3 regions of the Rhodococcus sp. Z13_19A genome follow, and region 3 is predicted to be linked to each of the others. Evidence: predicted binding sites of a transcription regulator. Region 3 holds the regulator's gene; each other region holds the start of a gene.

Region 1 (9,532 bases), on a different contig from region 3:
GGTCGTGCCGTGCCACCGGCGGGGCCGGCCACCTCCGCGGTGTGCGGAGAGCTCACGACCGAACCGGGGGTCAGCCTGCGCTGGCCCGACGGGATGACCACCCGCGCGGTGCACAGCACCGTCACAGGACTGGGAGCAGCATGAGCACCACCGGAATCTCCGTCGCCGCCGCCGAGTTCGGCCGCGACCTGGAGCAGAGCTACGCCACCATCGCCGCGCTGATGGAGCAGGCCCGCGCCGCCGGCAGCCAGCTGCTGGTGCTGCCCGAGGCCTGCCTGGGCGGGTACCTGCCCAGCCTGGGCGGCGGCACCGAGGACGAGGAAGCCCGGCAGCGCCGACTGGCCAACCTGCCGCCCGCCCTGGAGCTGGGCGGGCCGGAGCTGCGCCGGGTGCGGGAGCTGGCCGGGGACCTGGTGGTCACGCTCGGCTTCTGCGAGGCCGACGGCGACACCCGCTACAACGCCGCGGTCACCCTCACCGGTGACGGCATCCTCGGCTCCTACCGCAAGGTGCACCAGCCGCTGGGGGAGAACCTCTGCTACGCCGCCGGCACCGGCTTCGCCGCCTTCGACACTCCGGTCGGCCGGATGGGCATGCAGATCTGCTACGACAAGGCCTTCCCCGAGGCCGCCCGCGCGCTGGCCCTGGACGGGGCGGAGATCATCACCTCGCTGTCGGCCTGGCCCACGGCGCGGACCTCGCCGGCGGAGACCCTGGAGGCCGACCGCTGGAAGCAGCGCTTCGACATCTACGACCGGGCGCGGGCCACCGAGAACCAGGTGGTGTGGGTGGCGTCCAACCAGGCGGGCACCTTCGGCTCGCTGCGCTTCGTGTGCAGCGCCAAGATCGTCGGCCCCGGCGGGGAGGTGCTCGCCGACACCGGCACCGCACCCGGGCTGGCGTCGGCGCGCCTCGACGTGCAGGCCGAGCTGGCGGCCATCCGCGGCGGCGGCATGTACAACCTGCGCGACCGCCGCCCCGAGCTCTACGGCGACGTGGTGGAGGCCAACCGGGTGGCGCAGGAGGTGCTCGCCCATGCCTGAGATGACCTTCACCGTGCAGTGGCCCGACGGCACCTGCCAGTCCTGCTACTCCCCGTCGCTGGTGATGCACGACCACCTCACCGCGGGCGAGACCTACGCGGTGGCGGAGTTCCTGGCCCGCAGCCGGACCGCGCTCAACGAGGCCAGCGAGCGGGTGCGCGCCAAGTTCGGCACGTACTGCACCTCGGCGATGCAGCAGGTGGCCGAGCTGGAGGCCGCAGCTGCCCAGCACGACCCCAGTGCCCCGGTGCGGGTGCTGGCCATGAACCCGGCGAGCGTCCCCGGAGGTGTGCGATGACCGAGCAGCGCGAGGTGGTGGTGGTCGGCGGCGGCCAGGCCGGGCTGAGCATCAGCTGGCACCTGGTGCAGCAGGGGGTGGACCACGTGGTGCTCGAGCGCGACACCGTGGCGCACGAGTGGCGGGACAGCCGCTGGGACAGCTTCACCCTGGTGACGCCGAACTGGCAGTGCACCCTGCCCGGCTACTCCTACGCCGGCGACGACCCCGACGGGTTCATGACCCGCGAGCAGACCTACGACTTCGTCCGCGGCTACGCGGAGAGCTTCCCGGTGCCGCTGCGCGAGGGCGTGACGGTGACCTCGGTGCACCAGGCGGCCGACGGCGGCTTCGACGTGGACACCACCGCGGGGCCGATCCACTGCCGGCAGGTGGTGGTGGCCACCGGCGGCTACCACCTGCCGGTGATCCCGCGGCTGGCCGAGCGGCTGCCTGCCTCGCTCGTGCAGCTGCACTCCTCGCAGTACAAGTCCGCCGACGCGCTGCCGCCGGGAGAGGTGCTGGTGGTGGGCAACGGCCAGTCCGGTGCCCAGATCGCCGAGGACCTGATGCTCTCCGGGCGCACCGTGCACCTGGTGACCGGCAGCGCCCCGCGGGTGGCGCGGTTCTACCGCGGCCGGGACTGCGTGGCGTGGCTGCACGACATGGGCACCTACGACGTGTCCATCGCCGAGCACCCCGGCGGGCTGGCCAAGCGCGAGAACACCAACCACTACGTCACCGGCCGCGACGGCGGGCGCGACATCGACCTGCGCGACTTCGCCCGGCGGGGGATGAAGCTGTACGGGCGGCTGCTGGAGGTCACCGACGACACCCTGCAGCTGGCGCCCACGCTGGGCCGCTCGCTGGACGCCGCCGACCAGGTGATGGAGTCCATCAAGGACTCCATCGACGCCCACATCGAGCGCGCGGGAATCGACGCACCGACGGAGCCGCGCTACCAACCGGTGTGGACCCCGGAGCGCGAGGTGACCGAGCTGCGCCTGGACGAGGTCGGCGTCACCTCGGTCGTCTGGTCCATCGGCTTCCGCACCGACTACCGGTGGCTGCACGCCGGGGTCTTCGACGGCGAGGGGCGGCCCTGCCACCAGCGCGGAGTGACGGCCGTGGACGGGCTGTACTTCCTGGGGCTGCCCTGGCAGCACACCTGGGGCTCCGGCCGCTTCGCCGGCGTGGCCCGCGACGCCGCGCACCTGGCCGAGCAGATCCTCGCCGCCGCGCCGGTCAGCGCTGCGCCGGTCAGCCCGTTGCACGCGGCGCTGGCCTAGGCCACCGTGCGGCTGGCCGCGCTGGCGGGGCACTTCGGCCGCGACGTGGGGCGGGCGATGGTCAAGCTGGAGACCATCCTGGCGGCGGCGGTCGACAGCGGCATCGACCTGCTGGTGCTGCCGGACGCCTGCCTGGGTGGCTACCTCTCGGACCTGCGGCGCCCGGATCCCGACGAGCTGCCACCTCCGCTGCGTGCCGACGGCCCTGAGCTGGCAGCCATCAGCGCGATGGCCGGCGCCATGACGGTGTGCATCGGCTACACCGAGCTGCACGAAGGGCGCCGCTACAACGCGGCGGCCTGCGTCACCGGCGACGGCGTCCTGGGCAGCCACCGCAAGGTGCACCAGCCGGCCGGGGAGTTCCTGGCCTACAGCGCGGGCGACAGCTTCTCGGCGTTCGACACCCCGGTGGGGCGCATGGGGATGCTGATCGACTACGACAAGACCTTCCCCGAGGCGGCCCGCACCCTGGCGCTGGACGGCGCGCGGATCATCGCGGCGCTGTCGGCGTGGCCGGCCAACGTCACCGACCGCACTGAGCGGTTGCCGCAGGACCGGCAGTCGCGACTGTTCGACCTGTACGACTCGGCGCGGGCGGCGGAGAACCAGGTGGTGCTGGTGTCGTCCAACCAGACCGGTGTGCAGGGCGGTCTGCGGTTCCTCGGCCAGGCCAAGGTGGTGGGTCCGGGTGGGGACGTGCTGGCCCGCACCGGGACGAAGGGCGGGATGGCGGTGGCGGAGGTGGACGTGGACACCGAGGTGGACCGGGCGCGGCGGGTGCTGCGGCACCTGGACGAGCGGCGGGTGGACACCTACCGGAACCTGCTGGACGAGAAGGAAGGCTGAGCTGTGCGCATCGCGCTGATCACCTACTCCACCAAGCCGCGCGGCGGTGTGGTGCACACCTTGGCGCTGGCCGAGGCGCTGGCCCGTGCCGGTGCGGAGGTGTGGGTGTGGACGCTGGGCCGCGGTGGCGATGACGCCTTCTTCCGCCCGGTGGATCCGGCGGTGCACGTGCGGGTGGTGCCCTTTGCCCCCATCGACGGCGAGGACGTCGGCGATCGCATCCTGCGCTCCATCGCAGTGCTGGGGGAGGCGTTCACGCCTGCGGACTACGACGTGGTGCACGCGCAGGACTGCATCAGCGCCAACGCCGTGGGCCGGTGCGTGCGCACCATCCACCACCTCGACGAGTTCGCCACACCCGAGCTGGCCGCCTGCCACGAGCGGGCGGTGGTGGAGCCCTACGCGCGGGTCTGCGTCTCGGCGGCGGTGGCCCGCGAGGTGCAGGACGGGTGGGACCTGACGCCCACGGTGATCCCGAACGGTGTTGACGCGCAACGATTTTCCGCTGGAGCCGCGGATGTTGCCGGCCGGCGGCGGTGGGCGGAGGAGCTGGGCGAGTACGTGCTGGCGGTGGGCGGCATCGAGCCCCGCAAGGGCAGCATCGACCTGGTGGAGGCGTACGCGCTGCTCGCGCGGGAGCGGCCGGGGCTGAACCTGGTGTTCGCCGGCGGGGAGACGTTGTTCGACTACCGCTGGTACCGGGAGGCGTTCGACAAGCGCTGCGCCGAGCTGGGGGTGCAGCCGCGGGTGCTGGGCACGGTGGCCGAGGAGGAGCTGCCGTCGCTGGTGGCGCAGGCGTCGGTGTTCGCGTTCCTGTCCACGAAGGAGGGTTTCGGGATGGCGGCGATGGAGGCCCTGGCCGCGGGCGTGCCGGTGGTGGCGCGTGATCTGCCCGTGCTGCGGGAGGTGTTCGGCACCACCGTGGCCTTTGCCTCGACCCACGCGGAGATGGCCGCTGCCCTGGCCTGGCCGGGCGGAGATCGCGCGGCCGGGCGCGAGCTGGCCCTGCGACACAGCTGGGACGACGCGGCGCGGGCGCACCTGGACTTCTACGCCGCGCTCGAGCCGCACGAGGCCACCTCGAGGTGAGCCAGTTCGGGAGCTGGCGGTGCTGGCCGTCGGCGGTGGGCAGGTCTCGGTTGTTGGGCAGGATCGATCCAGGCCGGTGGGGTGAACCAGGGTTGGCGGTCGTCACCGGTGGCTACGGACCAGCCTTGGTGGTGCACGACCCGGTGGTGGTGGCCGCAGAGGAGAACCAGGTTGTCTAGTGCGGTGTCGCCGTTGTCCGCCCAGTGGATGATGTGGTGGGCGTGGCACCAGCCTGGTGGTCGGCCGCAGCCGGGGAAGGCGCAGCCGCGATCCCGGGCGATCAACGCGCGTCGCAGGCCACCGGACACGACGTAGGTGGTGCGGCCGACGTCCAGCGGTACGCCGTTATCGTCCAGGGTCATGGGCGTGACCTCGGCGTCGCAGGCCAACCGGCGGGCGGCGGCGATGGACAGCGGTCCGAGGAACGTCAGCTCTGCGGCCGGGCCATGGCCGGCGGCGAGGGCGTCGGCGCGCACGTGCAGGGTGAGGTGGGGGCGGGCGTAGCCCTCGCCGGGCACGCAGGCGTGGTCAGCCGCCCGGCCGAGCAGGTCCACGAAGGCGTCGCCCAGTCGCTTCGCGGGACTCCGGGCGTCTCGCTCCCCGTTGTCTTCCGGCCGTGGCTTGGCCAGCGGCGACAACACGGCCTTGGCGAGCTCGGCGGCTTCGGTGTCCAGCCAGCCGGTCACCTTGTGCAGCCCGTCGCCGCAGTCATTGATCCGCAGCTCCCGCCGGGCCACGGCGTGTTCCTCGGTGAGCTCAGCATCGTCGGGGGAGATGCGGGCGAGCAGGTCCTTGCCACGCCGGCCCAGCGCGTGCGGGTCCTCGGCGAGTGCGGCGTCGAGCAGGTAGGTGCGGCAGGCGTCGGCCCCGTCGTCAGGCAGATTGTCCGGCAGCTGCTGCAGCACCCGCACGATTACCTCCGCGTGGTCCACCGTGATGGCGCCGGTGTCCAGGGCCGCAGCCACGTCCGGCAGCCGGCTCAACGCCAGCCCGAGCCGCACCATCCGCGACGCTGCGGCAGGGGCAACCCGCGTGGCGTCGGTCAACCAGCGCGCCGAGCTCGACGCCCCCTGCTCGATGGCCACACCTCGGCGGTCGATCTCTGCCACCGTGCGCAGCTGCAACCCCTGCAACGCCGACACCCGCCCGCTCAGAGCCACCGCGAACGGCAACAGCTCATCCGACCCCAGGCGCCACAGCTCCACTGATGCCGGTGAGGCGAGCGCGGTGGCCATGTCCATGAGTCGAACACTAGTTCGAACCGCCGACAAGTTCGGTGGTTCCGCAAATGTGGCCGAGAAACCCGCCCCGGTCCGCGGCGTACGGTCGAGTGCGCCGGCCAGGCGCGGCTGCGGCGGCGCCGGGAGAACCTCGGGGCGAGGTGGGAACCGATGGTCACCTACATCCAGTCGTTGCTCGCGGGCGTGCTGATCGGTGCGCTCTACGCCCTGCTGCGGGTGAAGTCGCCGGCCCCACCGATGGTCGCGCTGGTCGGGCTGGGCGGGATGCTCGTCGGCTACAGCTTCTGGGACCAGGTGGCATGACCAGCGTCGCCGCGCGGGCAAGGCAGTCGGTGCTCACCCGCCTCTACCTCGTCCGGACCGGCGAGTTCTGGCGCGGCACCGCGGTGCGCTACGTCGGCTCCGCCCTGGTCGGCATCCTGGCCGGGATCATCTACCGCTCGCTGGACATCAGGTCCCCGGCCCCGCCCTGGGTGGCACTGGTGGGTCTGGTCGGGATCCTGCTGGGTGAGTACTGGATGGGTACGGCGCTGAGGCGCACGTGGCCGTGGCGTCGCGGCAGGCGAATCGAGGTGCCGACCGACGAGAGCTAGTCCCCGAAACACCACCGCGCGGCGCGCAGCACCACCCGGCCGTCGCGGATCGGGGCTCCCTCCGCGCGCAGCCGCTGCAGCTGTTCCTCGCTCTTGTGCGGTGCCGGCCGGCCCGCGGCGTTGACCACCCGGTGCCACGCCAGGTCGGCGGAGTCCTCGGCCAGGATGCGTCCAGCCAGCCGCGGTGAGCTCAGCCCGGCAGCATCAGCCAGGTCGCCATAGGTGGTCACCCGACCCGGTGGCACCTGCTGGAGCAGCTCCCGCACCCGTTCCACCTGTTCCTCGTTCACCGGCTCACTGCTCCACCAGTGCCGCCCGCACCAGCTCGGCCCCCACCGCCGGCTGCTCCTGCTCCACCATGTGCCCTGCGTCGAGCACCTGCAGGCGCAGTGCGTCCCCGAGCACCTCGCGCCAGCCCTCGAGCGTGGCGTCGGTGAGGTAGGGCGGGTGCACCTGCCCGGCCCGCAGCACCACCGTCGGCATCCCGGCCGGCGGGGCGACGCTAGGCCGGGCCAGCTCGCTCCACGACGCCACCATCGCCGGGGTGGACAACCGCCAGGTCAGGCCGCCCTCGGCCCGCTCCACCAGGTGCTGGGCCACCTCGGCGTCCACCGCCGCCTGCGGTGCCGCCGCCCAGTCCTTGCGCTGCTGCGCCCGGGCCTGCTCGGCGTCGGCGAACACCGGCGGCGCGCACGCGGCCTGGGCGCACTCCAGCGCGGCGCCGGCGGGCACGGCCATCGCCGGGTCCAGCAACAGCAGCGCGCGGATGCGGTGCGGCACCGCGCGGGCCAGGTGCACCGCGATGGCGCCGCCGTAGGAGTGCCCCACCAGCACCACCGGGTCGGGGCCCAGCTCCGCCAGCACGGCGCACAGGTCGGCCACGTGCTGGTCCATGGTCCACGGTGGCCGGGCGGGGGAGCGGCCGTGCCCGCGCAGGTCGGGTGCGACCAGGTTCACCTCGGGCAGGTGCTCGGCCACCCCCCACCAGCGCCCGCCGTGACCGGTGACCCCGTGCAGGGCAAGGACGGTGGGGCCGGACGGGCTTCCGTGGTGGTGCAGGTGCAGCGGCGAGGACATCCCCGGAGTCTGGCAGCCCGCCCCAGCCCGGCGGCGAAGCTGTCGGGGGTCCGTGTTTACCTAGCCGCGTGGTCAGGACGGGGGAGCGGCAGCGCAGCCGCCTGGTGCGGGCACCCGCCGTGGCGCACCCCGTCCGGCACTGGGACGGGGAGGCGGCCCAGCTGCTCGACGGGTTGCCGGCGCCGCGGGCGGCGTGGGCGCCGGTCTCGGTGCTGGGTGGTCCGGGCACCGGCAAGACGTCCCTGCTGGTCGACCTGGCGGTGCGGCGGCTGCGCACCCCGGGGGTCGACCCGGAGTCGGTGCTGGTGCTCACCGCCTCCCGCCGCGCCGCGCGGGACATCCGGGTGCAGGTCACCGCCGGGCTGGCCGCCGCCGGCGTGGGCGGTGCAGGCGCGCACACCGTGCGCGAGCCCCTGGTGCGCACCGTGCACTCCTACGCCTTCGCGGTGCTGCGCCTGCAGTCGGCCGCACACGACAACCCCCCGCCCCGCCTCATCACCGGCGCCGAGCAGGACGCGGTGATCCGGGAGCTGCTGCGCGGGGAGATCGCCGACGGCGCCCCCGGCTGGCCGGACTCGCTGCGCCCGGCCCTGGGGATGACCGGGTTCGCCCGCGAGCTGCGCGACCTGTTGCTGCGGGCCGCCGAGCGCGGGCTGGCCCCGGAGGACCTCGTCAAGCTGGGGCGCACGCACAAGCGCAAGGAGTGGGTGGCCGCCGGGCGCTTCGGGCTGCTGTACGAGCAGGTGCTGCTGCTGCGCAGCTCGGTGGGCATGGAGGCGCCGCAGGCCAGCGCCCCCGCGGTGGACGCCGCGGGCCTGGTCTCCGGGGCGCTGGACGCCTTCGCGGGTGATCCGGAGCTGCTGGCCGACCAGCGCTCCCGGGTGCGGCACCTGTTGGTGGACGACGCCCAGCACCTCGACCCGCACGCCGCCGAGCTGGTGCGCCAGCTGGGCGCCGGGACCCGCGAGGTGGTGGTGGCCGGCGACACCGACCAGGCGATCTACGGCTTCCGCGGCGCCGACCCCACCTTCCTGGCCGACCTGCCCGCCCGGCACCGGGTGCTGCTCACCACCAGCCACCGCTGCGCCCCCGCGGTGGCCGACGTGGTGGCCCGGATCAGCTCGCGGCTGCCCGGCGCCGCCCCGCAGCGCGGCCCCGCCGCCCGCACGGACGGCCCCGCCGGCCGGGTGCAGGTGCGGCTGCTGCGCACCGTGGCCCAGGAGGCGGCGCACGTCGCCGACACCCTGCGCCGCGCCCACCTGATGGACGGTGTTCCCTACGCCGAGATGGCCGTCATCGTGCGCTCCACCACCCGTGCCCTGCCCGCGCTGCGCCGGGCGCTGCTCTCCGCCGGGGTGCCGGTGCAGGTGCCCACCACCGACCTGCCCCTGGCCCGGCAGCAGGCGGCGCAGGGGCTGCTGCTGGCCCTCACCGCCCTCACCGCCGACGACGACTCGGTCACCTTCGACGACGAGGCGGCTCTGGCCCTGCTCACCTCCCCGTTCGGGGGCGCCGACCCGGTGTCGCTGCGCCGGCTGCGGCGGGGCCTGCGGCGGGTGGAGCTGGCCGCCGGCGGTGACCGCGACTCCGCCGAGCTGATCCGGGAGCTGCTGCTGGCCCCCTCTGCCGACTCCACCGCGCGCAACCGTGCCGACGACCCCCTCACCGCGCTCACCGCCGCCGAGGCCGAGCCGCTGCGCCGGGTGCAGCGCGTGCTGGCCGCCGCCCGTGCCGTGCTCACCGCCGGCCGCGGGGTGGAGGAGGTGTTGTGGGCCGCCTGGCAGGCCAGTGCCCTGGAGCGCCGCTGGGTGGCCGCCGCCGCCCGCGGGGGAGCGGCCGGTGCGCAGGCCGACCGAGACCTCGACGCGGTGGTGGCCCTGTTCGACGCCGCCGCCCGCTACGTCGACCGGCTGCCCGCGGGCAGCGTGGCCGGGTTCGTGGAGTACCTCAGCGAGCAGGAGCTGGCCACCGGCGGCACCGACGCGCTCACCGCGGCCGGCACCACCGACGCGGTCACCGTGCTCACCGCGCACTCCGCGGCGGGGCGGCAGTGGCACACCGTGGCGGTGTCCGGGGT
Region 2 (9,532 bases), on a different contig from region 3:
CGGAGTACACCGACTGGGTCTGGTACACCACCAAGATCGAGGGCTCCAACTGCCGCGAGATCATCGACAACGTCGTGGACATGGCGCACTTCTTCTACATCCACTACTCCTTCCCGACGTACTTCAAGAACGTCTTCGAGGGGCACACCGCCACCCAGTGGATGAACGGTGAGGGCCGCGACGACATCCAGCGCGCCGCCGCGGCCGACCCCAACGCGCCGATCAGCACGGGCAACTCATCGGTCGCCTCGTACCACGGACCGTCGTTCATGATCGACGACCTCGTGTACCACTACCAGAACGCTGAGGACGTCCCCAGCGTGCTCATCAACTGCCACTACCCGATCGACGCCAACTCCTTCGTGCTGCAGTACGGCGTCATCGTCAAGAAGCTGCCGGGCCTGGACGACGCGGCCGCCGAGGCGATGGCCCGCAAGATGGGTGACTTCATCCGGCTCGGCTTCGAGCAGGACGTGCACATCTGGAAGCACAAGGCCCGCATCGACAACCCGCTGCTCACCGAGGAGGACGGCCCGGTCTACCAGCTGCGTCGCTGGTACGAGCAGTTCTACGTCGACGTCGCCGACGTGACGCCGGACATGACGGACCGGTTCGAGTTCGAGATCGACACCACGCAGCCGAACCAGGCGTGGCGTGCCGAGGTCGCCCAGAACATCGCCACCCGGGACGCCGCCGATCGCGAGACCGCCGAGAGCCAGCCGGTCTGATGAGCGTTCGGCCCGACAACCGTCTCGAGGACACGCCGATGCAGCAGGTGCGCTGCCGGGCGTGCACCGCATCGGTCACGGCACGCAAGAGCAGCTGGGACCAGACGACCATCCAGTGGCACGACGACGCGGTGGAGGCCTGCCTGGAGCGTCGGGCGGCCTCCCCGCGTCCCGGCCCCAACGGTGGCACCTTCTCCGGCTGCCAGGAGCTGCGGCAGAGCATCCGGGAGGCCGCAGTGGCCGGGACGCTGGAGGTGGTCTCCCACGAGCCACTTCCGGTCAACCCGGAGGCAGCCTTCGCCGGTCACGACCAGGCCGCGCACTGATGCGGGTCGGTCTCGGCTCTCCCATCGTGGCGCTCTCGGGCAACCGCCCGGCGTGGGAGAGCGAGGCCGGTCCGGCCGAGCTGGTGCGGGTGGCCCAGGCCGCCGACCAGCTCGGCTACGACTTCATGACCTGCGGCGACCACGTGGCAGTGCCCCCGGGCCTGCCCCGTGGCGAGCGGTTCTACGACCCGCTGGCGACGTTCGCGTTCCTGGCCGGCCAGACCAGCCGCATCCGGTTCCTGCCGTACGTGCTGGTGCTGCCCTTCTACCACCCGCTGGAGCTGGCCAAGCGCTACGGCACGCTGGACCACCTCAGCGGTGGCCGGCTGGTGCTGGGCCTCGGGGTGGGCAACCTCGAGGAAGAGTTCGACCTGCTCGGCAAGCCCTTCGCCGACCGCGGTCCCCGGGCCGACGACGCGCTGCGGGCGCTGCGCGCGGCGCTGGGCAAGCGGGTGGTGTCCTACGACGGTCCGTACTACTCCTTCGAGAACCTGGTGATCGACCCGCACGCGGCGCAGGAGAAGCTGCCCATGTGGATCGGTGGGCACAGCAAGCGGGCGCTGCGGCGTGCCGTGACGCTGGCTGACGGGTGGTCGCCCGCGCCGCAGGCGTTCCGTGGTCCCTCCCCGGAGCTGATGCGCCAGATGCTCGACGAGGTGGACCCGCCGGCCGGGTTCGACGTGGTCTTCACCCCCGGTGGGCGCATCGACGCCATCGGCGCGCCCGACTCGGTCGGCGAGATGCTGGAGACGGCGGAGAAGGCGGGCGGCACGCTGGTGAACCTGACGCTGCGCCACGAGTCGCTGGAGCACTACCTGGAGCAGCTCGCGGCCTTCGCCGAGCTCGCCGGCCTCCCCGGCTGAGCACCGCACCGCCGCCGGAATACCGGCGTCTGCCCGTGGTGTTGCCCCGGGCATGAGCAGCCCGCTGAAGGTAGACATCTGGTCCGACATCGCCTGCCCCTGGTGCTACGTCGGCAAGCACCGCTTCGAGGAGGGGGTGCGCCGCTACCAGCAGGCCGGTGGCGGCGAGGTGGAGGTGGAGTACCACTCCTTCGAGCTCGCCCCGGACACCCCGGTGGACTACGAGGGCAGCGAGGTCGACTTCCTCGCCCAGCACAAGGGCATGCCCGTCGAGCAGGTCCGCCAGCTGCTGGAGCAGATGACCGCCACCGGCGCCGCCGAGGGCATCACCTTCGACTACGCGGCCGTCCGGCACACCAAGACCCTCAAGGCGCACGAGGTGCTGCACGTGGCCAAGGCCCACGGGCTGCAGGTGCAGCTCAAGGAGCGGCTGCTGCACGCCTACTTCACCGAGGGCCGCCACGTCGGCCACGACGACGACCTCGCCGAGCTGGCCGCGGAGGTGGGCCTGGACGCCGCGCAGGTGCGTGCCGACCTGGCCGAGGGCACCTACCGCGACGCGGTGCAGGCCGACATCGACCAGGCCCGCGCCTACGGCATCAGCGGCGTGCCGTTCTTCGTCATCGACGGCCGCTACGGCGTCTCCGGCGCCCAGCCGGCCGAGCTGTTCGAGCAGGCGCTCACCCAGGCCGCCGCGGAGGTGCCGGCGTGACCTCGCCGTTCGAGATGGTCGGTGACGGCGCCGGCGCGGTGTGCGTGGACGGCGTGTGCGCGCTGCCCGAGCAGCCGGAGCCGGCGCCGGCGCATGAGACGGACCCCGGCCCCAGCGCCAGCTGAGCTAGTCGGCGGGGGCCAGGTGGCGGGTCAGGAACGCCACCTGGTGGGCCACGGTGGTGTCGAACCACTCCTTGCCGGGCCACACGTCGAAGTGGTCGCACGGGTAGTGGCGCACCTCGGCCCGGCCCGCGAAGGCAGCGGTGGCGGCAGCCTGCGGCGGGGCGCTGCGGTCGAAGTCGCCGATCTGCACCAGCAGCGGGCAGCGCAGCCGGTCAGCCTGCTTGCCCGGCTTGTAGCTGCCCAGCTCCACGCCCACCGCGGCGTCGATCTCGTTGCGCCACGACGGGCCGGCGAGGGAGAGGTAGTCCTCGTAGCAGCCGTCCAGCGACAGCGCGGCCATCTCCCCCGGCCGGCCCACCACCGGCATCATCACCGGCGCCCTGCCGACCAGGCCGGACACCCGGCTGCGCACCGCGGCCGCGCCGGAGCGCAGCAGCTCGGTGGGCTTGTGGTGGGCCATGGCGTGCCGTCCCGCGGACGTGCCGTCCACCAGCGGGGTCAGCGAGATGACGGCGGCCACGTCGTCGCGGTCGGCGCCGGCGGCCAGCACGTGCCCGCCCGACAGCGACACCCCCCACAGCACCAGCCGGTGCGCGTCCACCCCGTCCAGCGCCGCGGCGGCCCGCATGGCGGCGCGGTAGTCGGCCAGCTGGCCGGTGGGTGACACTCGCTGGCGGGGGCTGCCGCCGCTGGTGCCGAAGCCGCGGTAGTCGAAGGCGAACACGTCCAGCCCCGCGGCGGCCAGCGCCTCGGCGAAGGGCTGCAGCCCAGAGTCCTTGGTGCCACCCAGCCCGTGCGCCATCACCACCACGGGCCGTCCCGCCGCGGTGGTCAACGCGTCGGAGCCGGCGGTGAAGTGCCAGGCGTCGCAGGTGGTGCCGGCCGAGGAGAAGGAGACCTGCTGGTAGCCGGCTTCCTGGCGGGTGGGGAGCTCGTGCGTGGTCATTCCGGTGTCCCTTGCTGTGTGGTCAGGTGGGTGCTCGGGTGCAGCAGGTCGGTGCGTCCGTAGATGGTGGCCAGCCAGATGGCGGCCACGGCGTCGGTCAGCGCGGTGGGGTCGGCGTCGGTGACGAAGGTGAGCCGCTCCAGCAGTCGTTCGTTGAGGTCGAGGAGCATGGTGGCCAGGGCCTCCGCGGGTGCGCCCGCGGCGGCGCGGCCCGCGGCCCGCTCGTCGGTGATCATCGCCGCGATCGGGGCGACGAACTGACGGCGGTCAGCCTCCCAGAGAGCCCGGACCTCCGCCGAGGTGTTGCGGGCCTGCAGCATGGCCCGGTAGAGGTGGCGGTGGTCGCGCCCGGCGCGCACCAGCGCCGCGAGCGTCCGGGTGATCCGGGTGGCCGGGTCCCCCTCGCCGAGCAGCACCGACGTCGCGGTGGAGACCTCGCCGTACATCTCGTCGGCCGCGGCGGCCACGGCAGCCGCCTTGCTCTCGAAGTAGAAGTAGAACGCCGGCCGCGTCACCCCGGCCTGCTTGGTGAGGTCGCCGACGTTGACCGCGTCCAGGTCCCCGTCGGTCTGCCGCAGCTGCTCGTCGAGGGCTCGCAGCAACGCGGTCCTGCGGAGGTCGCCGGCGGCGCCAGCGCGGCGGTCGGTCAGCGACCGTGCGCTCACGTGGTCCGGCCGGCGAGCAGGGGCGCGCCCTCAGCGGTGGCGCGCTGCAGCCCGGCGGGCAGCTCCTTGGTGCGCATGTCGTGCTCGTAGAGGAAGAAGTCCACCTGCTGGGTGTGCCGCGCCGAGGCCACCATGTGTCCGGTGTACTTCTGCTCCTCCGCCACGATCACCTGCTCCATCTCGGCCACCGGCGGCAGCCGGTAGCGCCCGGCCGCGTAGGCCGCGACGAGGCGGGCCTGGCACTCCACGAACGGGAACAGGGTGGGCGTGGACTGGGCGAACCCGACGAAGGCGAGGTCGTCGATGCCCGGCTTGAACATCCGCTTGTACAGCGGCACGTGGTTGTCCGGCGCGCTGAGGAAGCTCTCGTCGAAGAACGGGAAGGTGATGTTGTAGCCGGTGGCGTAGACGATGACGTCGAAGTCGCTGCTGGTGCCGTCCTCGAAGTGCACCGTCTCCCCGTCCAGCAGGGTGACGTTGGGCTTGGCCACCACGTCGCCGGAGCCCAGCCGCAGCGGCAGCTCCACCGACTGGGTGGGGTGGGCCTCCATGAACTTGTGGTTGGGCTTGGGCAGGCCGTAGTCCTCGGGGTTGCCGGCGATCAGCGGCGCAGTGAGCTGGGTGAGCTTGCGCTGCCAGCGCGCCGGGATGGTGGGCGAGGTCTTGAAGTACTTGTCGGCCGGCTTGCCCGCCAGGTACTTGGGCACGATCCAGGCGCCGGAGCGGGTGGAGAGGGTGACGTCGTTCTGCAGGGTGCGCGAGGACAGCTCCACGGTGATGTCGGCGGCGCTGTTGCCCAGCCCCACCACCAGGATCCGCTTGCCGGTGAGGTCCAGCGGGCTGCGCGGGTCGATGTAGTGGTGGGAGTGCATCTCCACCCCGGAGAACGTGCCCGGGAAGCTGGGGGTGCGCGGGTCCCAGTGGTGGCCGTTGCCGACCACGAGGAAGTCGAAGCGTCGAGTCTCGCCGCGCCCGGTGGTGAGCTCCCAGCCCCCGCCGGCGAGCCGCTCGGCGTGCTCCACCCCGTTGTCGAACTCGATGTGCTGCTTGAGGTCGAACGCCGTGGCGTAGTCCTCCAGGTAGGCCTTGACCTGGGTGTGGTGCGGGAAGTCCGGGTAGGTCATCGGCATCGGGAAGTCCCGGAAGGACAGCTGGTGCTTGGAGGTGTCGATGTGCAGCGAGCGGTAGGCGCTGCTGACCCCGTTGGGGTTGCCGAACGCCCAGTTGCCACCGATGCGGTCGGACATCTCGAAGCAGGTGTACGGCACGCCGTAGTCGCCGAGCATCTTGCCCGCGGTGAGACCGCTGATGCCGGCGCCGATGACGGCAGTGGTGGGACGGGACACGTGTCCTCCTGGAGGTGAGCCGCAGCCGGCCCTGGGCGGGAAAGATGGTGCGCAGCAGCCGAGTGAGGCTGGTCACAGCAGAACCTAGGTCGAATTGTGACGTGCGTCAACTATTGCTTACAGACGTCAGGGCGGCCGGAGGCGCTGCGCGTCCCCGGGGTGCTCGGCGAGGGCATCGCACCCGCACTGGCCAGCGTTCGGTCACTGGCGCGGAAACTGTCGGTGGTTCGAACTAGTGTTCGACTCATGGACATGGCCGGTGCCCTCGCAGACCCCACTGGGGTGGAGCTGTGGCGCCTGGGGTCGGATGAGCTGGTGACGTTCGCTCGCGACCTCGGCGCCGCCACCTCCGCCATCAATGGCCTGCAGCTACGAACCATCACCGAGATCGACCGGCGGGGAGCAGCAATCGAGCTGGGCGCCGCGAACACCGCGCGGTGGCTGACCGACGTGAGCCACGTGTCCCCGGGTGCGGCATCGCGAATGGTGCGGTTGGGCCTGGCCCTGGATCGGCTGCCCGATGTGGCCGCCGCGCTGGACTCCGGCGCCCTGCTGAGCGAACACGCCGAGGTGATCGTGCGAGTGTTGCAGCAGCTGCCCAACGACCTGCCCGATGACGGTGTCGACGCCTGCCGCACCTACCTGCTGGACGCCGCCCGCCTGGAGGACCCACAGGCGTTGGGCCGGCGTGGCAAGGACCTGCTCGCCCGCATCTGCCCCGACGATGCTGAGCTCACCGAGGAACAAGCAGTCACCCGCCGGCAGCTGCGCATCAGTGACTGCGGCGACGGGCTGCACAAGCTCACCGGCTGGCTCGACACCGAAGCCGCCGAGCTCGCCAAGGCCGTGTTGTCCCCATTGGCGAAACCACGACTTGAAGACACCGGCGAGAAGGACACCCGCTCACCCGCCCGACGCCTCGGCGACGCCTTCGTCGACCTGCTCGGCCGCGCCGCCGATCACGTCTGCGTGCCCGGGGAGGGCTACGCCCGCCCGCACCTCACCCTGCACGTGCGCGCCGACGCCCTCGCCGCCGGCCGCGGCCCGGCCGCCGAGCTCACCTTCCTCGGCCCCTTGTCCATCGCCGCCGCCCGCCGGTTGGCCTGCGACGCCGAAGTCACCCCCATGACCCTGGACGAGAACGGCGTACCCCTCGACGTCGGACGCACCACCTACGTGGTGTCCGGTGGTCTCCGAAGGGCCCTCATCGCCCGCGACCGCGGCTGCGCCTTCCCCGGCTGCGGCCGACCACCAGGCTGGTGCCACGCCCACCACATCGTCCACTGGGTCAACAACGGCGACACCGCACTAAGCAACCTCGTCCTGCTGTGCGGACACCACCACCGCGTTGTCCACCACCAAGGCTGGTCGGTCACCATCGGTGACGACCGCCAACCCTGGTTCACCCCACCACCCTGGATCGACCCAGGCGGCACCCCACGACCAGCACACCAACGAAGACCACAGCCGGCGGTTCCCGGCTCTGGGGCGATTAGCAGGGGGGCGGCCTAGCCGCAAACAGCCAGGTGAGGCTGCGCCGCGCCGCCACCGCGTACTCCGCGCGACCGGTGGCCCGCGCGTGGGCGAGGTCCTCCAGCGCGGCGCAGCGGGCATAGAAGTAGATCCGCGGCATCGCGTCGCCGCCCAGGTCGCCGTAGCCGTCCAGCACCTCGTCCAGGAAGCGCGGCCCGAAGTCGCGGAGCAGCCGGGACAGGTCGATGGCCGGGTCGGTGATCGCCGCGTCCGACCAGTCGAGGATGCCGGTGAGCTCGCCGCCGTCGGCCAGCAGGTGCTCAGCTCCCAGGTCGTTGTGGCACAGCACGGGGTGCTCCGGTGCATCAGGTACGGCGGCGTGGAGGAGGTCGAGGTGCTCGGCGGGGCCGCGCAGGTCGGCCAGCCACTCCAGTCCCGGATCGATCTCCCGGGGGACGAGCCCCGCCACCGCCGCCGAGTCCACCCGGTGCAGCCGCCGCAACGCCCGCGCGAGGGTCGTCGCACTCCCCTGCGGCGGCGCCTGCCCCAGCAGCGAGGCGCCCGGCAGCAGCGGGTAGGCCAGCACTCCCAGCTCGGCATCCACCAGCACGGGGCAGGGAACCGCCACCCCCAGGTCGGCCGCCGCGAGGACGGCGAGCAGCCCGCTCTCGTGGGCCACGCCGGCGTCGCGCCCCACGCGCACGACCAGGTCGCCGGCCCGAAACACCACGTGGTCCAGACCGTTGCCCCAGGGCGCCGGCGGAGCCCACCGACCGAGGCCGTGCCGCCGCAGCGCCTCGCTCGCTCGGTCCAGTGGCGTCGACACTCGAGACCGACCCCTTTCCCGCACGGTCCGAGAGACCACCGTGGCACGGCCGCACCGGGCTGTCCAGCGGTTGACCGCGACGCCATGTCAGCCGGTCAGCGGGCCATTTCGGGTATTCGTTCCAGGGTGCTATGGCTTGGTGCCGGTACCTCGCGACAAAGCTGGCGTTGATAACGTCCGCACTGTCCGACAAGGGTGGGTTTGCCACCGTCTGCGAAGAATCACACCGTTGGACGGCCTCGCAGCCCACCGACACCTGGCGCGACCCGACTCTGTGACCACACCGGAGGGAACGGGTCCGAGCTCGAAGTTGATGAAGGAGGTGGCGTGTGCCTGATTCAGGTTTCACGCAGCTCAGCGTCGTGGCGATCGTCGGCCTCCTGGTGTTCTTCTACGGTGGCACCTTCTGGGTCTCGCTGCGCATCGGAAAGCGCGAGGAGAACGCCGACGGGTACATGACCGCCGGGAACAAGCTTGGATTCGGCATCTCGGCCGCGAGCATGACCGCCACGTGGATCTGGGCGTCGTCGCTGTAACCCTCGGCCACCTCCGGCTACACCTACGGCATCTCCGGTCCCATTCACTACGGGCTGTGGGGTGCGCTGATGATCCTGTTCATCTACCCCTTCGGACGCCGCATCCGCGCGGTGGCGCCCAAGGCCCACACCTTGGCCGAGGTGATGCGCGTGCGTCACGGTCGCTCCAGCCAGCTGATGCTGGCCGGGTCCAACGTGGTCGGCAGCGTGATCAGCCTGATGTCGAACTTTCTGGCCGGCGGAGTCCTCATCTCCATGCTGTCGCCGTTCAACTTCATCCAGGGGGTGTTCATCGTCGCCGGCGGGGTCCTGCTCTACACGCTGTGGTCGGGCTTTCGGGCCTCGGTGCTGACCGACTTCATCCAGGTGGTCGCCATGCTCGGCGCCGTGGTGGTGATCGTGCCGTTCATCTTCTTCGCCGCAGGTTTCCCCGCCGCGTTCGAGAGCGGCGCAGGCAACCTCACCGCGCAGCAGGGCAGCTTCTTCTCCAGCGACGCGTTCCTCAACCAGGGCGCCCCCTACATCGCCGCGGTGCTGGCCTACGCCATCGGCAACCAGACCATCGCGCAGCGCTTGTTCGCGGTGCGCGAGAACCTCATCAAGCCGACCTTCATCACGGCGACCATCGGCTACGGCGCCACCGTGATCGGCGTCGGCATGCTCGGGGTCCTGGCGCTGTACCTCGGGATCGAGCCGATGGACGGCGACGTGAACAACGTGATCCCGCAGATGGCCATGAGCTACCTGCCGGCCGTGCTGCTGGCGGTGTTCTTCGTGATGATCATCGGAGCGCTGTCGTCCACAGCGGACTCCGACCTCGCCGCGCTCGCCTCCATCGCGATGGCTGACGTCTACGGCCAGAACCTCGCCGGCAAGAAGGGCGCGAACCCCCGGACCATGGTGCTGGTCGGCCGCACCACGATGGTGGTGGCCACCGCGGTCGCGGTCGCGCTGGCGAGCCTCCAGCTGAGCATCCTGGACCTGCT
Region 3 (9,532 bases):
GGCCCAGATGCAGTACATGCTTCCCCGCCTGCGCGGCTGGGGTGAGTCGATGTCCCGGCAGGCCGGCGGTGCCGGCGGCAGTGCCGGCGGGGTGGGTCTGCGTGGACCTGGTGAGACCAAGATCGAGACTGACCGGCGACGCATCCGCGAGCGGATGGCCAAGCTGCGTCGGGAGATCAAGGGCATGAAGCAGGCGCGCGACACCAAGCGCGACAGTCGCCGCCGCAACGAGGTGCCCAGCGTGGCCATCGCCGGCTACACCAACGCCGGCAAGTCCAGCCTGCTCAACGCCCTCACCGGTGCCGGGGTGCTGGTGCAGAACGCGCTGTTCGCCACCCTCGACCCGACCACGCGCCGGTCCGAGCTGGCCGACGGTCGCGAGTACGTGCTCACCGACACGGTGGGGTTCGTGCGGCACCTGCCCACCCAGCTGATCGAGGCGTTCCGCTCCACCCTGGAGGAGGTCGCCGACGCCGACCTGCTGCTGCACGTGGTGGACGGGTCGGACCCGCAGCCCACCCAGCAGGTGGCCGCGGTGCGCCAGGTGCTGGTGGAGGTGGCCGACGAGCGCAAGACCGGGCTGCCGCCGGAGCTGATCGTGGTGAACAAGGTGGACGTGGCCGACCCGGTGGTGCTGGCGCAGCTGCGCAACCTGATGCCGGACGCGGTCTTCGTCTCCGCCCACACCGGGGAGGGCATGGACGAGCTGCGGCAGCGGCTGGTCGAGCTGATGCCGCACCCGGAGGTGGAGGTGGACGTGCTCGTGCCCTTCACCCGCGGTGAGCTGGTCGCGCGGGTGCACTCGGAGGGGGAGGTGCTCGAGGAGACCCACCAGCCCGAGGGCACGCACCTGCGGGCGCGGGTGCGTGCCGACCTCGGAGCGGCGCTGGTGGAGTTCGCCAGCCCGCAGGTGCCTGCCTAGAGCTTGCGCATCACCGAGACCACCTTGCCGAGCACGGTGGCCTCGTTACCGGGGATGGGCTCGAAGGCGGCGTTGTGCGGCATCAGCCACACCTCGCCGTCTCGGCGCTTGAACGTCTTGACGGTGGCCTCGCCGTCGATCATGGCGGCCACGACGTCACCGTTCTCGGCGACGTTCTGCTGGCGCACCACCACCCAGTCGCCGTCGCAGATCGCCGCGTCGATCATCGACTCGCCGACCACGCGGAGCATGAACAGGGTGCCGTCGCCCACCAGCTCGCGGGGGAGGGGGAAGACCTCCTCCACCGCCTGCTCGGCCAGGATGGGGCCACCGGCGGCGATGCGGCCCAGCACCGGCACGAAGGTGGGGGTGGGCATCTGCTGCAGAACGCTGCCGCCCTCACCGGTGGTGGCCGCAGCGGCCTGGTTGGCCAGGTCCTCGGGCATCCGCACGTCCACCGCCCGGGGGCGGTTGGGGTCGCGTCGGAGAAACCCCTTGCGCTCCAACGCCTTGAGCTGGTGGGACACCGATGAGGTGGAGGTGAGGCCGACGGCCTCGCCGATCTCGCGGACGCTGGGCGGGTAGCCCCGCACCTCGACCGAGTCCCGGATCACCTCGAGCACCTTGCGCTGGCGCGGCGTGAGGCCGGCGGCGGCGGCCGACAGGTCGGCGGTCTCCTCGGCGGTGGCACCCGGAGCGGCACCCGCCGTGGTCGGGGCGCCGGGAGTGTGGCTGCTCATCGTGTGATGCCTCCTGTGGGGAACCGCGAGTGGTCCGGTGCTCTGCGACGAGGCCGCGCGGGTGTGCGTCCACCTGCGGAACTTCGCCAAAGTGCGGTGGTGTTCTGGTGATTCGAACTTAGTCCTGCAGCAGGTCACATTCAAACACCTGTTCGATCAACACGCCGACAGCTCTCGATTTTGTCGGTCGCCCCTGGTAGACATCGACCAGACGTTCGAATCGAACGCCTGTTCGACACGGGAGGTTGACATGCTCGATCTGGCTGATCGCCGCTCCACCCTGCACCGCGCGGGCGTTCGCAACGCACACTCACGTCTCGCTGGGCCACGTCTCACTGACTCCCTGCTGGTTGACCCGCGACGCCGCGCCGACCTGTTCGAGCTCGAGCGTGAGCTGCGCTCGCTGGGCTCCCTGCGGGCCGGGGACGCTGGGGCGGCGCGCACCGTGGAGGCGCCCCGGCGCACCCGCCGTCCCCGCGAGGTCGCCCGCCGCCGCCCGGCTGGGCGCCTGGTCGAGTACGGCACCGCCCCGCTCCGCCGGACGGCCTGCACGCCACGGGTCACTCGACCGTCCCCGGCTCAGGTGCGCCTGCGCCTGGTGGTCACCGGCGCCGTGCTCGCCGGCGCGCTCGCGCTCGGCGTGCTCGCCGTGGTGACTCTGGGGGGAGGCGGCGACGCCCCCATGCCCACGCAGACGGCCGTCACCCAGGTGCGCGCCGGGGAGAGCCTGTCCGCGGTGGCGGTGCGCTCGGCCCCGGGGGTGCCCGCGGCGGCCATGGTGCAGCGCATCGTCGATCTCAACGCCCTGGACACGGTCGCCGTGCGCCCCGGCCAGTCGCTGGTCGTGCCCGTCGGCGGATGACGCTGGACACGTGCTGGCGCCGTCGACCCCGCCGGACTGCTGGTGGCACACCGTCTCCGCGAGGCGGACACGCCGACCGGGCTGGGGAGACGCAAAATCCGTTGCCGATGGCTTGCATCGGGGCCTAGTGGGGATTACGGTCATGACCACAACATCTAGTAGTTACATAGATGTGGTTAGTCCACAGGTTGGGGTCCCACTGTGTAGGGGGATCCACAGGTTGTCCACGGATCCGTCCACACCCACGCCCTAGCTTGGCGTGCTCCGACGGCCTGCGGGCAGCGGGGCTTGTCGTCCGAGAAGGGGATGTCGTGCACTGTCCGTTCTGTCGTCACTCCGACTCTCGCGTGGTCGACTCGCGCGAGGTCGAGGACGGCCAGGCCATCCGCCGCCGTCGCGCGTGCCCGGAGTGCGGGCGGCGCTTCACCACGGTGGAGAACGCGGTGCTGTCGGTGGTCAAGCGCAGCGGCGTCACCGAGCCCTTCAGCCGCGACAAGGTGATGGTGGGCGTGCGTCGCGCCTGCCAGGGCCGACCCGTCAACGACGACGCGCTCAGCCTGCTGGCCCAGCAGGTGGAGGACCAGGTGCGGGCCGGGGGATCGGCCGAGATCCCCAGCCACGAGGTCGGCCTGGCCATCCTCGGTCCGCTGCGTGAGCTCGACGAGGTCGCCTACCTGCGGTTCGCCTCCGTCTACCGCTCCTTCACCTCCGCCGACGACTTCGAGAAGGAGATCCGTGCGCTGCGGCAGCACGCGCGGCACGCGGACGGCGTCTCCGAGTAGTCCCGCACCGTCTGCGGCGCAGGCGGCCACCCCACAGCACCCCACCGGCACTCGTGCCGGTTCCCCACCCCATTCAGCAACGCCAGACCAGAGCAGCAGCAGTGAGAGAGAGGCCCATCCCATGACGGAGACCGTCGGAGCCCACACATCCGGTTCGAGCAGCCGCTCGGCCAAGGGCGGCAAGCAGAACCGCAAGGCCGGCGTTCGGATGGAGCGGGTCTACACCACTGCGGGCGTGCACCCCTACGACGAGGTCACCTGGGCCCAGCGCGACGTGGTCATGACCAACTGGCGCGACGGCACGGTGAACTTCGAGCAGCGCGGGGTGGAGTTCCCCGAGAGCTGGTCGCTCAACGCCGTCAACATCGTCACCAGCAAGTACTTCCGCGGGGCGGCCGGCTCGGACACCCGCGAGCGCAGCCTGCGCCAGCTGCTCAACCGCGTGGTGGACACCTACACCAAGGCCGGCCTGGAGCACGGCTACTTCGCCTCCGACGAGGACGCGGAGATCTTCTCCCACGAGCTCACCTGGATGCTGCTCAACCAGGTCTTCAGCTTCAACTCCCCGGTGTGGTTCAACGTCGGCACCGCCTCGCCGCAGCAGGTCAGCGCCTGCTTCATCCTCGCGGTGGACGACACCATGGACTCGATCCTGAACTGGTACAAGGAAGAGGGGATGATCTTCAAGGGCGGCTCCGGCGCCGGCCTGAACCTCTCCCGCATCCGCTCCTCCAAGGAGCTGCTGTCCTCCGGCGGCACCGCCTCCGGCCCGGTCAGCTTCATGCGTGGTGCCGACGCCTCCGCCGGCACCATCAAGTCCGGTGGCGCCACCCGCCGCGCGGCCAAGATGGTCGTCCTCGACGTCGACCACCCCGACATCCAGGAGTTCGTCGAGACCAAGGCCAAGGAGGAGAACAAGATCCGCGTTCTCCGCGACGCCGGTTACGACATGGACCTCGGTGGCGCCGACATCACCAGCGTGCAGTACCAGAACGCCAACAACTCGGTGCGGGTCAGCGACGAGTTCATGCGCGCGGTGGAGAACAGCAGCGAGTTCGGCCTGCGTGCCCGCGACACCGGCGACGTCATCGAGACGGTGGACGCCAAGACGCTGTTCCGCTCCATCGCCACTGCCGCGTGGGAGTGCGCCGACCCGGGCATCCAGTACGACGACACCATCAACGACTGGCACACCTGCCCCGAGTCGGGCCGCATCAGCGCCTCCAACCCCTGCAGCGAGTACATGCACCTGGACAACTCCAGCTGCAACCTGGCGTCGCTGAACCTGATGAAGTTCCTCACCAACGACGGCGGCTTCGACGCGGCCACCTTCGCCAAGGCCGTCGAGATCATCATCACCGCGATGGACATCTCCATCTGCTTCGCCGACTTCCCCACCGAGCCCATCGGGGACACCACCCGCAAGTTCCGTCAGCTGGGCATCGGCTACGCCAACCTGGGCGCGCTGCTCATGGCCACCGGCCACGCCTACGACTCCGAGGGTGGCCGGGCGCTCGCCGCGTCCATCACCTCGCTGATGACCGGTGCCGCCTACAAGCGCTCCGCCGAAATGGCCGGCGTGGTCGGCCCGTACGAGGGCTACGCCCGCAACGCCGAGGCGCACCAGCGCGTCATGCGCAAGCACGCCGCGGCCAACGACCAGGTGCGCACCCTGCACCGCACCGACGCTGCCGTGCACAAGGCGGCCACCGCGGTGTGGCAGGAGGGCCTCAAGATCGGTGCCGCCAACGGCTGGCGCAACGCCCAGGCCAGCGTCCTGGCGCCCACCGGCACCATCGGCTTCATGATGGACTGCGACACCACCGGCATCGAGCCGGACTTCTCGCTGGTCAAGTTCAAGAAGCTGGTCGGCGGCGGCTCCATGCAGATCGTCAACCAGACGGTGCCGCGCGCGCTGACCTCGCTGGGCTACCAGCCCGAGCAGGTCGAGGCCATCGTCGAGCACATCGCGGCCAAGGGCCACGTCATCGACGCTCCCGGCCTGCGCCCGGAGCACTACGAGGTGTTCGACTGCGCCATGGGTGCCCGGGCCATCGCCCCGATGGGCCACGTCCGGATGATGGCAGCGGCCCAGCCGTTCCTGTCCGGTGCCATCTCCAAGACGGTGAACATGCCGGAGACGGCCACCGTCGAGGAGGTCGAGGGCATCTACTTCGACAGCTGGAAGCTGGGCATCAAGGCGCTGGCCATCTACCGCGACAACTGCAAGGTGGGCCAGCCGCTGTCCGCCGGCAGCTCGGGCTCGGCCAGCTCCAACAAGACCGTGGTCACCGAGATCGTGGAGGCCGCGCCCACCCGCAAGCGCCTGCCCAAGAAGCGCAACGGCCAGACGGTGTCCTTCGCCGTCGGTGGCGCCGAGGGCTACGTGACGGCGGGCAACTACCCCGACGGCCACGTGGGCGAGATCTTCGTCAAGATGAGCAAGCAGGGCTCCACCCTCTCCGGGGTGATGGACGCCTTCTCCATGGCCATCTCCATCGCGCTGCAGTACGGCGTGCCGCTGGAGACCTACGTGTCCAAGTTCGTGAACATGCGCTTCGAGCCGTCGGGCATGACCGACGACCCGGACGTGCGCATCGCGACCTCGGTGGTGGACTACCTGTTCCGTCGCCTGGCGCTGGACCACCTGCCGGCGGAGAAGCGCGCCGAGCTGGGCATCTACTCCGCGGAGGAGCGCTCGGCCAAGGTGGCGGCCACCGACTACGGCACCGGTGCCCCGGCCGAGGTGGACGTGGAGGGTCTGCGCTCCGGCGTGGGCACCGAGCCCACCGTCGACCCGGACGAGGTGGCCGTGGCCTCGCCCGCCCCGGGTGGTGTCGGCAGCTCGGCTGAGCTGCTGGAGCTGGTGATGGGCATGGCCACCGACGCGCCGCTGTGCTTCACCTGCGGCACCAAGATGCGCCCGGCCGGCTCCTGCTACGTCTGCGAGGGCTGCGGCTCCACCAGCGGCTGCAGCTGACGGCGAGGCTTGCCGGGATGTCCCGGCGGGCTCGCCGGGATGTCCCGGGGGGCTTGCCGGGATGTCACTTCGGCTTGCGGTGACATTTCTTGCCAAGCTCGGCAACTCGTCTGAACTTGGCAAGTAGCTCCTCTCAGCCGCCCCGGCCGCCTCGCGCGGCCGGGGCGGCCCCATTGCCAGAGCCAGGGGCCGGTGCGCTGGAGTGCAACCCTGGTGGCGAACCGGACATCATCGGGCGTGCACTGAGCGACGTCAGGAGGGGACCGACCCTTGATGGCCACGCTGCCGGAGCCGCAGGAGCTGCCGGCTATGTGCTGAGTGCAGTGAGCAGCTCGAGGCCGACGCGGTCGACGCTGCGCAGGTCGTTCGCCAACACGACCACACCCACCCCGGCGGCCGGCACGAACCCAGCGACCGCTCGGAAGCCGCCGGTGCCGCCGTTGTGCCAGAGCATGATGTGGTCGCCGCTGATCGGCACTCGCAGCCAGCCGAGCCCGATGCCGAGTCTCTTGCCGGGCCGGCGCTCCGGGTGGGTGAGTGCGATCGCCGGTCCCAGCGGGGTGGCGTCCGGGCGGAGCTGGGCGTGCAGGAAGGTGAGCATGTCGGTGGCTGTGGAGCGCAGCGCACCCGCGCCGGGCAGGCCGGCGACCTCCCAGTGGCCGGTGGTACGCCGGCGCCGGCGGTGGCCGTCGGCCTCCCGCTGCGCCTGCTCCCGGTTGGGGAGGAGCACGGTGTCGACCATTCCGAGCGGCTCGCAGATCCGTGACTGCACCAACTCACCGAAGTCATGGCGCGCAGCGGCGGCGACCAGCGCGTGGCCCAGCACGCCCGCACCGAGGTTCGAGTAGGCGATTCGGCCGGTGCCGGGCGTGTGGCGCAACTCGGTCTCGCCCAGCGCGGTCAGCAGCGCGGCGCGGTCGATCTCCTTCCACGGGTCGCCGGCACGAGCCTTCCACGCAGCCCAGATCGCGGCCCGAAGCGGCATCGGGTTGTTGGGCAGCCCCGCGGTGTGCGTCGCCAGGTGCTCGACGGTGATCGCGACGCCGTCGCGGGTCGGGACGGCGACTTCTGGCAGCAGGTCGCCGACCGGAGTGTCGAGGGACAGCTCGCCGCGCGTCACGGCCTCGGCGAGCAGCAACGCGGTGAACACCTTGGTGACCGAGCCGATCTCGAACAGGCTGTCGGCGCGGGGCGCGGGGCCGTTAGGCGCGCGGATGCCCCCCTTAGGCACGACGGACCGCGCGCCGGCGGACGTCACCGCCCCCACCACCAGCCCGACGTGCTGCTTGCCGTGCCGGGCAGCGATGCGCTCGACGGCCTCGTCGAGAGCGCCAGGGTCGATCACGCGGGTTTCCTCCGTTCGCCCAGCTCAAGCGAGGAGCTGTCTCATGTGGATGACTAAAGTACGTCTTAGAGCCAGGTCACCACCTGGCCGTCCGGGCGCCCGGGGTGAACCGCACGTTGGGCGCACCCGACGGCGGACTGCTCATCCGGGTTCTGGATGCCGTCGAGGTAGACCGTGCCGCTGAACCAGTCAGTGGGGCCCACCGCGGTCTGGCCGCCGCTGGGCGTGAGCTTCATGGCGTCTCCTTCTCTCGTTCTTGCCGACGAGGCTCGATGTCGCCACGCTACGGACGGATGCGGTGCCCGAGGAGCGAGCCGCGATCACCCGCGCTGCGCAGGATCGCCACGCTCGGGCAGGCTGTGCGCCATGACAACCGCCCTGCTCGTGGTCTCCGCCGCCGACCACTGGACGCTGCGCGACGGAACCCGGCACCCCACCGGGTACTGGGCCGGGGAGCTGGTCGAGCCGCACCGCATCTTCACCGCGGCAGGCTGGACCGTCGACATCGCGACCCCATGCGGCAGGCCGCCGGTGGCTGACCCCAAGAGCCTCGGGCTCGCGGGCGGGCTGCCGTCCACCGCCCGCAAGCACCGGCGCTACCTCGCCGCACTGGGCGCAACGCTCGAGCATCCGCTGGACCTGGCCGACGTCGACCCGGACGCCTACGACGTTGTTTTCTACGTCGGCGGGCACGGGCCGATGGCGGACCTCGCCACGGACACGACCTCCGGCGAGCTGCTGCGCCGCCGCCTCGCCTCCGGCAAGCCGCTGGCCCTGGTCTGCCACGGCCCCGCCGCCACCCTGGCCGCCACCCAACCCGACAGGGTGTGGCCCTTCGCCGGCTACCGGATGACGGGCCTGTCCAACCGCGAGGAGACGCTCAACGGCCTCGCCCGCACGGCGCCGTGGCTGCTGCAGGACCGCCTCACCGAGGCTGGCGCGCACTACCTGCGGGGCGCCACGCCGCTGTGGCCGTTCCTGGTCATCGACCGCAACCTGTACACCGGGCAGAACCCGGCCTCGGCCCGCCCGCTGGCCGAACGTCTGGTGGCCGACGTCGACGGCACCGCCGCGCTGGCCCTCCGCGTCAGCCGGGTGATCCCCGCCAGCCCACAGCGGCTGCACGCCGTGCTCAGCGACATCACCCGCATGGGGGAGCTGAGCCCGGAGACCACGGGCGCCCGCTGGCTGACCAAGGGCGAACGCTTCATCGCCGGCAACCGCATCGGCCCGGTGTACCGCTGGGCCACGCTGTGCCGGGTGATCGAGAACCAGCCCGGCAGCTCCTTCGCCTTCCACGTGGCGTGGCCGTCGCGCACCACCTGGCGCTACCAGCTGCGGGCGGTGGACGGCGGCACCGAAGTCACTGAGACGATGACCAAGGTGCCGCGCCAGGCTCTGCCAGTGCGGGTGATCCAGCGTCTGGCCGGCGTCACCGACCGCCGCGAGCACCTGCGGGCCGGGATGGCACGGACGCTGGAGCGCCTCGAAGCCGTCGCCACCCGCTGAGCCGTCAGTCAGCCGGCGCCCACAGGCCCACGGCGAGCCGCCCGGTGGTGCCCAGGTCCACGTCCGAGCCACCACCCGCGCCGGCTCACCCGGCGCCGGGGTCACCGCCCCCGCAGCTGGTCAGCTGCACCGCACGCTCACCCGTGGCGGCGTCCACCGGCCCACGCTGACGCCCACCCCCAGCGGGACGCGGACCCACGCCGCCGACCCGCACGGTCCTCATCGACCGATGTGCAACCGAGTGGGGGTGATGCGCTGCCAGATGAGCCGTTGCAGCAGCAGGGTGCAGGTACCGGCCAGGACGATCGCCACCAGGTTCAGGCCCAGCTGAGCGGCGGCGGAGACCACGTCGCCCCAGGCGCCGCAGGCCAGGCACACGGCCACGGTGCCCA

The links. The regulator LexA, encoded in region 3, represses DNA repair genes until DNA is damaged. The targets are predictions, from matches to a motif close to CGAACANNTGTTCG.
Region 1: the regulator LexA is predicted to act here: its motif matches at 5,790-5,803, upstream of AC3YNX_RS15460 (HNH endonuclease signature motif containing protein).
Region 2: the regulator LexA is predicted to act here: its motif matches at 5,940-5,953, upstream of AC3YNX_RS13820 (HNH endonuclease signature motif containing protein).

Annotation. Positions count from the first base shown of each region.
Region 1 covers NZ_JBYUNN010000004.1:96,664-106,195, forward strand. Annotated here, with positions in the region: gene AC3YNX_RS15430 (MSMEG_0567/sll0787 family protein) at 1-144, shown strand, start outside; gene AC3YNX_RS15435 (carbon-nitrogen hydrolase family protein) at 141-1,043, shown strand; gene AC3YNX_RS15440 (MSMEG_0570 family nitrogen starvation response protein) at 1,036-1,341, shown strand; gene AC3YNX_RS15445 (MSMEG_0569 family flavin-dependent oxidoreductase) at 1,338-2,609, shown strand; gene AC3YNX_RS15450 (carbon-nitrogen hydrolase family protein) at 2,667-3,455, shown strand; gene AC3YNX_RS15455 (MSMEG_0565 family glycosyltransferase) at 3,459-4,544, shown strand; gene AC3YNX_RS15460 (HNH endonuclease signature motif containing protein) at 4,505-5,785, opposite strand; gene AC3YNX_RS15465 (DUF1427 family protein) at 5,936-6,088, shown strand; gene AC3YNX_RS15470 (DUF1427 family protein) at 6,085-6,378, shown strand; gene AC3YNX_RS15475 (MGMT family protein) at 6,375-6,668, opposite strand; gene AC3YNX_RS15480 (alpha/beta fold hydrolase) at 6,673-7,455, opposite strand; gene AC3YNX_RS15485 (ATP-dependent helicase) at 7,524-9,532, shown strand, end outside.
Region 2 covers NZ_JBYUNN010000003.1:563,107-572,638, forward strand. Annotated here, with positions in the region: gene AC3YNX_RS13780 (3-ketosteroid-9-alpha-monooxygenase, oxygenase component) at 1-728, shown strand, start outside; gene AC3YNX_RS13785 (ferredoxin) at 728-1,054, shown strand; gene AC3YNX_RS13790 (TIGR03619 family F420-dependent LLM class oxidoreductase) at 1,054-1,917, shown strand; gene AC3YNX_RS13795 (DsbA family oxidoreductase) at 1,970-2,629, shown strand; gene AC3YNX_RS13800 (hypothetical protein) at 2,626-2,754, shown strand; gene AC3YNX_RS13805 (alpha/beta hydrolase) at 2,756-3,700, opposite strand; gene AC3YNX_RS13810 (TetR/AcrR family transcriptional regulator) at 3,697-4,365, opposite strand; gene AC3YNX_RS13815 (flavin-containing monooxygenase) at 4,362-5,711, opposite strand; gene AC3YNX_RS13820 (HNH endonuclease signature motif containing protein) at 5,958-7,223, shown strand; gene AC3YNX_RS13825 (phosphotransferase) at 7,204-8,010, opposite strand; gene AC3YNX_RS13830 (hypothetical protein) at 8,340-8,546, shown strand; gene AC3YNX_RS13835 (sodium:solute symporter family transporter) at 8,613-9,532, shown strand, end outside.
Region 3 covers NZ_JBYUNN010000002.1:682,288-691,819, forward strand. Annotated here, with positions in the region: gene hflX (GTPase HflX) at 1-922, shown strand, start outside; gene lexA (transcriptional repressor LexA) at 919-1,662, opposite strand; gene AC3YNX_RS09945 (LysM peptidoglycan-binding domain-containing protein) at 1,913-2,524, shown strand; gene nrdR (transcriptional regulator NrdR) at 2,836-3,306, shown strand; gene AC3YNX_RS09955 (vitamin B12-dependent ribonucleotide reductase) at 3,428-6,286, shown strand; gene AC3YNX_RS09960 (serine hydrolase domain-containing protein) at 6,594-7,544, opposite strand; gene AC3YNX_RS09965 (hypothetical protein) at 7,697-7,867, opposite strand; gene AC3YNX_RS09970 (DJ-1/PfpI family protein) at 7,998-9,140, shown strand; gene AC3YNX_RS09975 (DUF389 domain-containing protein) at 9,360-9,532, opposite strand, start outside.